Regions from separate parts of the Mesorhizobium sp. WSM4846 genome, predicted to be linked through region 2. Evidence: predicted binding sites of a transcription regulator. Region 2 holds the regulator's gene; each other region holds the start of a gene.

Region 1 (3,208 bases), on a different contig from region 2:
TCATATCGGGGCCGATGGCGCATTTTTCGGCCATCGCCACCGGGCCGGTGTCCAGGCCCTCTTCCATCCGCATCACCATCATGCCTGTCTCGGTATCGCCGGCCATGATGGCGCGCTGGATAGGGGCGGCGCCGCGCCAGCGTGGCAACAACGACGCGTGACCATTGAGGCAGCCGAGCCGCGGCGCCTCGAGAATGGGTTTGGGCAACAGCAATCCATAGGCGACGACGACGGCGACATCGGCCCGCAAGGCGCGGAACGCCTGCTGCTCGGTCTCGTTCTTCAGCGACACCGGCGTCCGCACCTCGAGGCCCAGCCGCTCGGCCTCGCGCTGCACCGGCGACGGCGTCAGTTCCAGCCCGCGGCGACCGGCGGCGCGCGGCGGCTGAGTGTAGACGGCTCCAATCTCATGTCCGGCATCCGCGATCGCCCGCAGCGTCGGCACCGAGAATTCGGGCGTACCCATGAAGATGACGCGCAAGGGCATTTTGTTCCGGGTCCGGTCTTCGTCTGGCCGTTAAGTCGGCTCAGTCGAAGTCGCGAACTTTGCGGGTCGGCGACCGAAGTCGCGTTTCCTTTCTGCTTCGATTTCGTCCATGATCTTGGCGAATTCATCGCCAATTGCGTTTTCAGCAGCGAAAGTCGCGCGAATGGCGTCCCATGCCGAAAGACCCGGCTCCAGCCTGGCTTGCCTTTCGGCGACCATGCCTTCGCGCAGAAGAGCTATCGCCTTGCCCGACAGGCTCTGGCCGCTCTTACGCGCCGCCTGCTCGATTTCCCGCTTCAAGGGTTCGGGAATATTTCTGATCAGCATGTCGCTCATCGGCGTCTCCATTTCCTGATCTGGAACAGGGGTCCCGCCAACATCTTCGAAAGGTTCAGCATCAAACTGCGCGAGTATCGCCCTATCCCACTAACTTGCCCGGCGCCTTGCTGCCTGATGGTTTGTCCCTGGCGAACTTCTTGAACTTCTTCACCACCATGTCGCGCTTCAGCTTCGAGATGTGGTCGATGAACAGAACGCCGTTGAGATGGTCGATTTCGTGCTGCAGGCAAGTCGCCATCAGCCCTTCGGCCTCGATCTCCTGCAGCTTGCCGTCGCGATCGAGATATTTCACCCGCACGGCGGCAGGGCGCTCGACCTCGGCATAGTAATCGGGGATCGACAGGCACCCCTCCTCGTAGACCGAGCGCTGATCGGCGCTCTCAAGAATCTCGGGATTGATGAAAACATGCGGCGCCGGCGGCTCGTCTTCCTTGGCGAGGTCGATCACCAGCATGCGCAGCGGTTCGCCGACCTGGATCGCCGCCAGACCGATGCCCGGCGCATCATACATTGTGTCCAGCATGTCATCGGCCAGTTTGCGCAAAGCGCCGTCGATGCGCTCAACCGGTTTCGAAACCTGGCGCAGGACGGGATCGGGAAGGATGATGAGCGGCTTGATCGACATGGCGTCTCACCTAAGACCTCGCACGAAAAGCGTCAACCGGGGCATTTGCAGCGGCGTTCACCTTTTGATCTGTGTCGTCAGGCCGAATCATCTATGCTGTCCGATATGAACGACCTGACCACCATCCTGTCCGAACCGATCGCCCGGCTCGGCGCCACCACGATCACGCTCGGCCACGCGCTGGCATTCGGCGCGGTCCTGTTCCTGGGCCTGTTCGTGGCGCTCGTCGTCGCGCTCTGGCGCTCGGCCAAGGCGCGTGCGGTGGCTGCCGCGGAAGCCGCCGACCACGCCCGCGACGCCGAGGCGCGGATGGCCGGCATCCTGGCAAGCCAGGCCGAGATGCAGGGCCGCATGGGCGCGATCGCCGAAGTGTTCGGGGCGCGGCAGGCCGAACTCACGCAGTCGATCGGCCAGCGTCTCGACGCGATGACCGGCCGTCTCGGCCAGACCATGACCGAGCAGACGAAATCGACGCATGAAAGCCTCGCCAAACTGCAGGAGCGGCTGGCGGTCATCGATATAGCGCAAGGCAACATCCAGTCGCTCGCCAGCCAGGTCGTGCAACTTCAGGCAATCCTCTCCAACAAGCAGACGCGCGGCGCCTTCGGCCAGTCGCGCATGGAGGCGATCGTCGCCGACGGCCTGCCGCACGGCGCCTATGAATTCCAGGCGACCCTGTCGAACGGCAGCCGGCCCGACTGCCTGGTGAAGATGCCGAATGGGGCGCCCGCACTTGCCATCGACGCCAAGTTTCCGCTGGAAGCCTGGAACGCCATCCGTGCCGCCGAAGGCGTCGATTTGCAGAAGGTCGCAGCACAAGCGTTCCGGCGCGACATCGAGGTGCATGTCCGCGATATTTCCGACAAATACCTGATCCAGGGCGAGACGCAGGACACCGCCTTCATGTTCGTGCCGTCGGAATCGGTATTCGCCGAGATCCACGAGAATTTCGAGGGGATTGTCCACAAGGCGCACCGCGCCCGCATCGTCATCGTCTCGCCGTCGCTGCTGATGCTGTCGATCCAGGTCATCCAGGCGATTCTCAAGGACGCCCGCATGCGCGAGCAGGCGCATTTGATCCAGGGCGAAGTCATCCGGCTGATGGAGGATGTCTCGCGCCTCGACGAGCGGGTGCGCAAGCTGCAGAGCCATTTCGGCCAGTCGGCCAAGGATATCGACGATATCCTCGTCTCGACGTCTAAGGTGACCAAGCGCGGCCAAAAGATCGAGGCGCTGGAGTTCGGGGCGCAGCCGACGGAGGGCGACGCCGGATGGGGCAGCGCGAAGACCGAAGCGGGTGCGCGCGTCGCCGATTCCAAGACCGGCCAACTGCGGCTAAGGGTCGTCGAAGGCGACGACTGAGAGGCTACTGCTCCTCGACGATCGTCGTGCCTTCGAACTCCGGCAGCCAAGGCAGCGCCGAGCGGTGCCAGATCTGTTTTCTCGGGATCAGTTGTTCGCGCTGCCGCGCCGTGCCGACCCTGATGCCGTAGACTTTCGGCCCGTCGCCGACCGACGTGGCATAGAGGTGCGTACCGCACTCGCCGCAAAAGGCCTGGGCGCGCCTGGCGCCGCTCGCTGCGGTCTTGATGTAGATCTTCGGCGTGCCTCTGGTGATCCGGTAGTGCTCCTCCGGCGCCGGCACGGTCACCCGAAACGCTGTTCCGGTCAGCTGCTGGCAATCGATGCAGTGACAAATACTGGTCTTGTCCAGATCGACCTCCGCCTTGTAGGTAATGGCGCCGCAATGGCACCCG
Region 2 (3,208 bases):
GGGCGCCTATGCCAGTTGGTCCGACTTTCGTGCCGACAAGGCCAAGGCGCCGCGACAGCGACGGTCACCGGCCGCTTTCGTCACGCGCAAGCTCGTCGCTGGGGCAGGCACCATCGCAATGACCTCCATCATTGCCGGCAGCGCCACCGCGCTCTTCGCCATCTGGCACTTCCAGCGCGTCTCGCCGCTCAGCCTGTTCGCCAATCTGGCGGTCATGCCGATCGTCACGATCGTCATGTTCCTGGCCGTCCTCAGCGCCTTGGCAATGCCTTTCGGCCTCGACGGCCCTTTCCTCTACATGATGGGCAAGGGCCTGACGGCGATGATTGCAATTTCGGGATGGATCTCGGAGCGTTCGCCGGTCGATGCAGTCGGCCTGATTTCGTTGCAATCGGTTCTGCTGGTGACGGTCGCCCTGGTCATATCCACGATGGCGACGACGTGGCTGCGGCTTGCGGCACTTCCCTTTGCGCTCGCCGGCCTGCTGACGATTTCCGAGACGCGCACCCCCGACGTGCTGATCTCGGAGGATGCGCATCTGGTGGCACTGCCGATCGGCGGCGGCGAACTTGCCGTCAACCGGGTGCGTTCGAACGAATTCACCACCGACAACTGGAAACATGCGCTGGTTTCAACAACGATCGTCGAGCCGGAGACATTCGAAAAAGGAGATGTGCGGTTCGACATCGCCGATCCGGCCGACCTGCCGCCGGGAGCGCCTTTCACCTGCACTGCCGGCCTATGCCTGGCCCGGCATCCGTCCGGCGCGCTCATCGCGCTCGCCGACAACCGTAAAACCGCGCGGCCGGCCTGTGCCTTTGCGGATTTGATCGTCATCGACGATGCCACAGCCTATTACAAACCCTGCCGCAACCCGCTGGTTCTCGTCGTCACCAAACGGCAGCTCGCTCGCATGGGCAGTGCCGCCGTCTTCTTCGATCCGCTATCGGCGACGACGCCCGCAGAAATCCGTTTTGCCGTCAGACAGCCATATAGGCCTTGGCATGAGCAGCGGCGGTTTTCGCGCGAGGCGAGGGGCCTGCCGCCATACCGCAGGGCCGAGAAACCCAGGAAGCCTGCCGTTCAGTAACGCCGGATCAGTCCGACGAGCTTGCCCTGCACCTTGACCCGGTCCGGCCCGAAGATGCGCGTCTCGTAGGCCGGATTGGCGGCTTCCAGTGCGATCGAGGCACCTTTGCGGCGGAAACGCTTCAGCGTCGCTTCCTCCTCGTCGACCAGAGCGACAATGATCTCGCCAGGCTGGGCGGTGTCGGCGTTGCGGATGATGACCGTGTCGCCGTCGAAGATGCCGGCCTCGATCATCGAATCTCCCTTGACCTCCAGCGCGTAGTGCGTGCCGCCGGTGATCATGTCCGGTGGCACCGAGATCGAATGCGTCTGGTGCTGGATGGCGTCGATCGGCACACCGGCAGCGATGCGGCCCATCACCGGTATGGAGACAGTGGCAACGACGTCGTCGTCATTGCCGGCCGCACGCATGCGCGAAGGCGCCGGCTTGATCTGCCGTCCGAGGCCGCCCTGTCCAAGGCCGCCTTGCCCAAGGCTGCCTTGAATGACGCTCGGCGAGAATTTGCGCGCCGCATTGAGGCCCGGCGCGATCGAATCGGGCAGGCGCAGCACCTCCAGCGCGCGGGCGCGGTTGGGCAGGCGGCGAATGAAACCGCGTTCCTCCAGCGCCGTGATCAGCCGGTGGATCCCCGATTTGGAGGCGAGGTCGAGCGCTTCCTTCATCTCGTCGAACGAGGGCGGAATGCCGCTTTCCTTCAGCCGCTCGTGGATGAACATCAGCAGTTCATGTTGTTTGCGTGTCAGCATCGCGACCCCCAACAGAATCAGAAAAACAAACCCAGAACAAACACTATCTGTTCCAGTTGTGTTCCGCAACCATTTAAAGTTTAATGAATGTGTTGACGCTTTGTTCAGCGTAGCATCAGCACGCTGCAGGCGGTGCCCGCTGCGGCCGCGGGAGCGAATGGCTCGCGCACGACCAGTCCGTTGGCGTCGGCCAGCATTCTGAGCATCGAGGAATCCTGGATACTGAACGGCGTTGCCTCAAGCGTGCCGGCTTCTTCCTTCACCACCGCGCGTACATAGTCCTGTCTGAGATCGTTGGCCGGCATGGCGGCGCCAAGCCGCGCCTGACGCATGTCCTGGCGAAAAGCGCGGCCGCCGAGCCGCGCCAGCAGCGGCTTCAGAAAGAGTTGCGTGCAGACCAGGCTGGCCACCGGATTGCCGGGCAGGCCGATGCAGCGGATGTCGCCCAGCCGCCCGAACATCAGTGGCTTGCCGGGCCGCATGGCGATTTTCCAGAAATCGAGCGCCATGCCTTCACCGGTCAGCACGTCATGGACGAGGTCGTGGTCACCGACCGAGGCGCCGCCCAGCGTGACGATGATTTCGGCGCCTGCGTCGACGGCTTTCGTCACCAGCGCGGCGATCGCCTCCTTGCGGTCGGCGGCGATACCGAGATCGAGTGCGCTGGCGCCGACCAAGCGGGCCGCGGCGGCGACGCCATAGGCATTGGAGGAGATGATCTGGTCGGGGCCAAGGTCGCTGCCCGGCGGCAGCAATTCGTCGCCGGTAGCGATGATGGCGACCAGCGGCCGTTTCACCACGCTGACCTGCTGATGGTTGGCCGACGCCGCCAGCGACAATGCCGCCGGATCAAGCAGGCGGCCTTTCTCCAGCAGCAAGTCGCCCTTCGAGAAATCGAGCCCGAGGCGGCGGATGTTGCGGCCTTCAACCGTCGGCGCGGTCACTTCGATCATGCCGCCGCCGAGGTCGCGGACATTCTCCTGGATGACAATGGTGTCGGCGCCTGCGGGAAGCGGCGCGCCGGTGAAGATGCGCACGGCCTGCGCCGGGCCGACTGTCCCGGCAAAGCCGCGTCCGGCCGGCGCCATGCCGATCACCGAAAGTCTCGCGGGCACGGACGCGACATCGTCGGCCCGCACGGCATAGCCGTCCATGGCCGACGCGTTGAATGGCGGCTGGGTGCGGAGCGCCATGAGCGGCCCCGCCAGCACGCGGTCGGCGGCGTCCATCAGGGCGACGCTTTCAGCCTGCAAGGGCGCAGCATCCGCAAGCAGGCGCTCGAGCGCCTCGGCGACCGCAAGCAGCGCCATTATTGGCCTGCCCCCTGGGCATCCGCCTTGTAGTCGCCGGATTTGCCGCCGGTCTTTTCCAC
Region 3 (3,208 bases), on a different contig from region 2:
AAATCCGGGAACTCCGCATTCGACGCGAGCGGGTTAGCTCAGATATCCAGCACTTCCGTCTCGGCGAATTCCGCGCGTTCCTGGATGAAGCGGAAGCGGGCTTCCGGCTTGGTGCCCATCAGCGCGTCGACCGCATCCTTGGTCGCCGCCTCGGCGTCGATCACATCGACCCTGAGCAGCGTGCGCTTTCTCGGGTCCATGGTGGTTTCCTTGAGCTGGGCGGCCATCATTTCGCCCAACCCCTTGAAGCGGCCGATTTCGACCTTGCCGCGCCCGGTGAACTCGGTGCGCAGAAGTTCTTCCTTATGCGCATCGTCGCGGGCATAAGCGACCTTGCCGCCCTGGCGGATCGAGTAGAGCGGCGGCACCGCCAGGTAGAGATGGCCGTCGCGGACCAGGCTCGGCATCTCCTGATAGAAGAAGGTGATCAGCAGCGAAGCGATGTGGGCGCCGTCGACGTCGGCGTCGGTCATGATGATAACCCGGTCGTAGCGCAGATCCTGATCGCGGTATTTTGACCGCGTGCCACAGCCAAGCGCCTGGATCAGGTCGGAAATCTGCTGGTTGGCAGCCAGCTTGTCGTTGCCGGCGCTGGCGACGTTGAGAATCTTGCCGCGTAGCGGCAGCACTGCCTGGCTGGCGCGGTCGCGCGCCTGTTTCGCCGAGCCGCCGGCCGAATCGCCCTCGACGATGAAGAGTTCGGCGCCGGCCGCGGCATTCTGCGTGCAGTCGGCGAGCTTGCCGGGCAGCCGCAGCTTGCGCACCGCGCTCTTGCGCGAGACTTCCTTTTCCTGGCGGCGGCGAACCCGCTCGTCAGCACGCGCGATCACCCATTCGAGCAGCTTCGAAGCTTCCTGCGGGTTGTCGGCCAGCCAGTGATCGAAGGGGTCGCGGATCGCGGCCTCGACGATCCTGATCGCTTCGATCGTCGCCAGCCTGTCCTTGGTCTGGCCGACGAATTCCGGCTCGCGGATGAACACCGACAGCATGCCCGCCGCCGAGATCATGACGTCTTCCGAGGTGACGATCGAAGCACGCTTGTTGCCGACCAGCTCGGCATAAGCGCGCAGGCCGCGGGTCAAGACGTTGCGGAAGCCGGCCTCGTGGGTGCCGCCTTCGCCGGTCGGAATGGTGTTGCAGTAGGAATTGAGGAACCCGTCGCCGCCGAACCAGGTCACCGCCCATTCGAGCGAGCCGTGGCCGCCTTGCCTGTCGCTTTTGCCGGCAAAGATTTCGCGGGTGACCTGGAATTCGTCGCCGAGCGAGGCTTTCAGATAGTCCTTGAGGCCACCGGGAAAATGGAACTCGGCCTTGGCCGGCGTCGTGTCCTTCTCCTTGATCAGCGACGGGTCGCAGGTCCAGCGGATCTCGACGCCGCCGAACAGATAGGCCTTCGAGCGCGTCATCCGATAGAGCCGCGCCGGCTCGAAAGCAGCACCCTTGCCGAAGATCTGCTCGTCGGGATGAAAGCGTATCCTGGTGCCGCGCCGGTTATGCACCTCGCCGAGCTGTTCCAGGCCGGTCACCGGAACGCCGCGCGAAAAGCGCTGGCGATAGAGCTGGCGGCCGCGCGCGACCTCGACCTCGAGATGGTCCGACAGCGCGTTGACGACGGAGACGCCGACGCCGTGCAGGCCGCCCGAGGTTTCGTAGACCTTGCTGTCGAACTTGCCGCCGGAATGCAGCGTCGTCATGATGACTTCGAGCGCCGGCTTCTTGAATTTCGGATGCGGATCGACCGGAATGCCGCGGCCATTGTCGGTCACCGCCAGATATCCGTCGGCCGAAAGCTCGACATCGATGAAAGTCGCGTGGCCGGCGACCGCCTCGTCCATCGAATTGTCGATGACCTCGGCGAACAAATGGTGCATCGCCTTGTCGTCGGTGCCGCCGATATACATGCCGGGCCGCCGCCGCACCGGCTCCAGCCCTTCCAGAACCTCGATGTCGGCGGCACTGTAGCTCTCGCTGCCGTCGCGGGATGCCGGGCGCTTCGCCGCCTGCACCAGCGGGTCGGCCGGGCGTGCGGTGGCGCGAACCGGTTGCGGCTGCTTGTCCAGATTGCCGAAAAGATCGTTGCTGTCGTTCATGCTGGTCCTGGATTGCGATGCTGCGAATCACCACCCGATACTGCCACGCTTTTTGCGGGCAGGCGACGGAGGTTCCCGTTACGTTCGAGGATAGAGCCTCTTACTGCAAAACCATTCGACAACCAAGCGGCGGAAATGGGCCGAGGGCATCGACGCTTTGTAAACCTTGTCCGGAGGTTACGCCGGAAGGTTGGCCGAAAAAGGGTATTCGCGGATTGCTGCTGACCTAGAATGCGGCAGAACCCGAGAAGAGGCTGTCGCTTACGCATGTTGGATTACAGTTCGCTCCTGCTTGCGGCAGCGCTGTCGGGCACGTGCCTCAGCATCACCCTGTTTGCGATCTGGTGCACCGCGCCTCAGGCACGCTTTGTGCTGACGGTGGCGTGCGGCATTCTCGTGCTCGTCGCACATGTGGTCTTGTTCTGGCACTATGCCAAGCATCCCAGCCCCTGGCTTTGCCAGATTGTACTTGCGCTTCTCAGCCTGGGCCTTCTGACCCTCTGCCTGTCGGCCATGCAGTATCTCGGCGTCCACGACTACAGGCGCGCCATCTTGCCGACCCTGGCTGCGATGGCGGTTTGCGCAGGCGCGACGTCGCTGGGCTTTGACGGCGTCGGCTTCATCGTCACCTACGCGACGGTAACGGCGCTGCTCTCGCTTATCGGGGTGATGTTCTGGATCAAAGGTGGTCATGATCGCCGGATATTGCTGGTCGTTTCGTTCCTGAGCGGCGTCTGTGCGCTGTCCTTCGGACTTTGCGGCGCGGTCCTGCTGGTCAAGGGCCAATGGGTGCTCGGGGTTGCGCCCGACAACTGGGCCGAACGGTTGAATTCCGCCGTGGCGGTCGCCTGCATGACGGGGCTCGGCGCATTGACGCTCTCCCTGCATCATTTGCAGGCGCAGATCGAACTGAAGGCCGAGACCATGACCGACCCATTGACCGGGCTGATGAACCGGCGGGCGTTAACGGCATTCTACGGTGAGCGGGTTTTCGGCCCATTCATGTCTGTCGCCATGTTCGACCTCGACCATTTCAAGAAGACGAACGATGTATTCGGTCATCCGGTCGGCGATCAGGTTCTGCGCCGCTTCGCCGCTGTCATCAGAAAATACTCCAG
Region 4 (3,208 bases), on a different contig from region 2:
GCGGCGGGACCGGGTCTCCGTCGCGCCGCCGCCAGCCAAGGAGACGAAAATGGACGCCCTCTCCGCCCAGTTCGCCCGCGATTGCGGCTATAGCGGCGACAGCCCGGCCATGCTCGCCGCATTCGCCGCTATCCGCCTCGACGGCATCGGCCGGGCGCGCCTCGGCCATGGCCAGCGCAAGGCGCTGGTCGACCGGCTGAAGCTCGGCGAGGCCTTGTTCCTGGCGGCGATCCGCCCGGCGCAATCGGCCGAGGAGGCGCTCGAGGACGCCGCCCGCTTCATTGCCTGTTATCGCAACATGCCGCGCTGGCGCCAGGAAAGGCGCGGCGCCGATCTCGCCCGCGCCAGGCAGCAGATCCTGCTGGCGCGCTTCTTCCGCCGCTACAGCCACCGCCTCTGGTCACGGCAGGCGGCGTAAGGTGGAGGTCGGCGAGGCCGGCGCCGCGAATGCCTGGCGCCGGTCGCCCCGCACCACGACGCGCCTGTCGCGCATGGCTGGACCGCACTTGCCGTCACCAAATCCAAACCGTATGTCCACTCGATGAGCGAGATCAAATTCCGTCGCGCGCAAGCGCCCGATCTGCCGGCAATTGTCGCACTGCTCGCCGACGACGCGCTCGGCGCCGGCCGCGAAGACCCGTCGACGCCGCTCGTGCCGTCCTACCTCGATGCCTTCCGAGCAATCGATGCCGATCCCAACCAGCTGCTGGCCGTGGCCGTGGCCGTGGAAGCCGGACAGGTGGTCGGAACCCTGCAGCTCAGCTTCATTCCAGGGATATCGAGGAAAGGCGCCTGGCGCGGACAGATCGAAGGCGTTCGCGTCGCGCGGCAATGGCGGTCTCGCGGCGTCGGCAAGCAGATGATCGAATGGGCGGTTGCGGAATGCCGTTCGCGCAACTGCAGCTTCGTTCAGCTCACGACCGACAAGAGCCGACAGAAGGCGCACGCTTTCTACGAGGCCCTCGGTTTCACCGCCAGCCATCTCGGCTATAAGATGGGGTTGTAGCGCTCGATCGGCTGATTGCCGAAGTCGGCGCTGGCCCTCATCCGCCTGCCGGCACCTTCTCCCCGTATAGTGACGGTCGAAGGTGCTGGCCGCAGCGTCGGCACCCGTTTCTGCAACGCTGGAGATTGGCGAAACCATCCATGAGAGCGTCCCTTCCCCCCCGTCGCCATACGTCCCTATACGGGGAGAAGTGCCCGGCAGGGCGATGAGGGGCAGCGCAAACCTGAAGCGATTGCCCTGCGCCCTGCCCTCCATACTCCTTGACAATCCGCCCCATTTGTTCTCTTTATGTTCCACAAAAACCCACCCTCAAGATAATGCGGCGTTCGAACCGCCGCGGGCGGACGGGCCGGATGGACGCCAACATCCTCCACGCTGATCTGGACGCCTTCTATGCCTCGGTCGAACAGTTGCTCGACCCCGCCCTGCGCGGCATGCCGATCGCCGTCGGCGGCGGCGTCGTGCTTGCCGCGTCCTACGAGGCCAAGGCTTTTGGCGTGCGTGGCGGCATGCCGGGGCGGCTCGCGCGGGAACTCTGCCCAGGGCTGATTTTCGTCGGCGGCCATTTCAAGGATTATCAGCGGCTCGGCGATGCGGCTATTCAAGTGCTCGGCGATTTCACGCCGGTGGTCGAGCGGATCTCCATCGACGAGGCCTTTGCCGACGTCGCCGGCTGCACCCATCTGTTCGGCCCGCCGGCCGAGATCGCGACAACCATCCGCCGCCGCGTGCGGGCCGAGCTTGGCTTGCCGATCTCGGTCGGCGTGGCGCGCACCAAGCACCTGGCCAAGATCGCCTCGCAGGTGGCCAAACCCGACGGGCTGGTGGTGGTCGATCCGCGCCACGAGTTGGAGTTCCTTCACGATCTGCCGGTCGAGCTGATGTGGGGCGTCGGTCCGGTCACCAGGGAGCGGCTCGCCGGCATAGGTGTGCGCACCATCGGCGAGTTGGCGAAGACCAATGGTGGGGCGCTGGAGCGTCTGCTCGGCCCGGCGGCGGGCGAAAAACTCAACGCGCTGGCCTGGAACCGCGATCCGCGCAAAGTCGAGACGCAGCGCCGGGCGCGATCGGCCGGCGCGCAATCGGCACTCGGCAGGAAGCCGGCCGAGGCAAAAATCTTCGTTCCCACCCTGCTGCATCTGGCCGATAGGGTCGCCACCAGGCTGCGGGCGAAATCGCGGCCCGGCCGCACGGTGACGGTCCGCGTCCGCTTTGCCGATCTGCGCTCGGTGACGCGCTCGATCACGCTCGACCAGCCGATTTCGGCAACCGCGATGCTGGCCGAGATCGCCGAGACGCTGGTGCGCAAGGTGCTTGTCGATCATCCGCACGAAAAGACCATCTCGCTGCTGGCGATCGCCGTGTCGCATCTGGAAAAGCAACCGGCCCTGCAGCTGGAACTGCCGCTCGGCCTCGACGACGACAGCCGCCGCCCCGGCACCAGCAAGGGCGCGGCACGCTGGACCGTCGACCGCGCCATCGACAAGATCCGCGACCGTTTTGGCTGGGAGGCGGTCGGCTATGCCTCGGTCACCCTCGGGCAATCGCGCTCGGTCCCCGACGCGTTTCGCGAGCTGGCCGAAAAGGAACTGTAAGGGAGTAGGGGAGTAGGGGAATAGGGAAATTGGCCCCTACTGCCCTACTGCCCTACTGCCCTACTGCCCTACTGCCCTACTGCCCTACTGCCCTACTGCCCTACTGCCCTCCCAGCGGCGCCACCGCCGGTCCGTTCAAAGCCGTGCCATCGATTGCAAAATGCGAGCCGTGGCAGGGGCAGTCCCAGCAGCGCTCGAGGGAGTTCCAGTGTACATGGCAGCCGATATGCGTGCATGCGGCCGAGCGCTTGTAGAGCGTGCCGTCGTCATCGCGAAATGCGGCGATCTTGCTGAGCCCTTCGCGGACGATGGCACCTTCTCCCGGTCGCAGCTTATCGACGGAATCGATCTCGCCAGGCGCGATATATTCGGCAAAACTCTTGATCGCCGTCGCATTCTCCGACAGGTAATCGCCGATCGCGCCTGCCGTCTTGCGCGACGGCTCGTAGAGTTCGCGCCAGGGACTTTCCTCCTTCAGAATCAGGTCTGAAAGCAACAGGCCGGCGACAACGCCATGGGTAATGCCCTGGCCGGAATCCCCGGTCGCCACAAAGACGCGGCTGTCGCCAGGATTGCGGCCGATGAACCCCGCATAATCGACGGTCTC

What was found. The regulator LexA, encoded in region 2, represses DNA repair genes until DNA is damaged. The targets are predictions, from matches to a motif close to TGTTCNNNNTGTGTTCNG.
Region 1: the regulator LexA is predicted to act here: its motif matches at 1,506-1,523, upstream of AC0L15_RS32295 (DNA recombination protein RmuC).
Region 3: the regulator LexA is predicted to act here: its motif matches at 2,161-2,178, upstream of parE (DNA topoisomerase IV subunit B).
Region 4: the regulator LexA is predicted to act here: its motif matches at 1,285-1,302, upstream of dinB (DNA polymerase IV).

Annotation. Positions count from the first base shown of each region.
Region 1 is NZ_JBVVPZ010000074.1:1,970-5,177, forward strand. Features, by position in the region: gene fmt (methionyl-tRNA formyltransferase) at 1-487, opposite strand, end outside; gene AC0L15_RS32285 (plasmid stabilization protein) at 518-823, opposite strand; gene def (peptide deformylase) at 906-1,451, opposite strand; gene AC0L15_RS32295 (DNA recombination protein RmuC) at 1,557-2,813, shown strand; gene AC0L15_RS32300 (GFA family protein) at 2,818-3,208, opposite strand, start outside.
Region 2 is NZ_JBVVPZ010000015.1:14,597-17,804, forward strand. Features, by position in the region: gene AC0L15_RS14800 (ComEC/Rec2 family competence protein) at 1-1,090, shown strand, start outside; gene lexA (transcriptional repressor LexA) at 1,084-1,836, opposite strand; gene AC0L15_RS14810 (molybdopterin molybdotransferase MoeA) at 1,941-3,146, opposite strand; gene moaC (cyclic pyranopterin monophosphate synthase MoaC) at 3,146-3,208, opposite strand, start outside.
Region 3 is NZ_JBVVPZ010000030.1:23,501-26,708, reverse strand. Features, by position in the region: gene parE (DNA topoisomerase IV subunit B) at 39-2,090, opposite strand; gene AC0L15_RS22585 (GGDEF domain-containing protein) at 2,358-3,208, shown strand, end outside.
Region 4 is NZ_JBVVPZ010000067.1:14,948-18,155, reverse strand. Features, by position in the region: gene AC0L15_RS31700 (hypothetical protein) at 50-418, shown strand; gene AC0L15_RS31695 (GNAT family N-acetyltransferase) at 542-1,006, shown strand; gene dinB (DNA polymerase IV) at 1,360-2,601, shown strand; gene AC0L15_RS31685 (FAD-dependent oxidoreductase) at 2,702-3,208, opposite strand, start outside.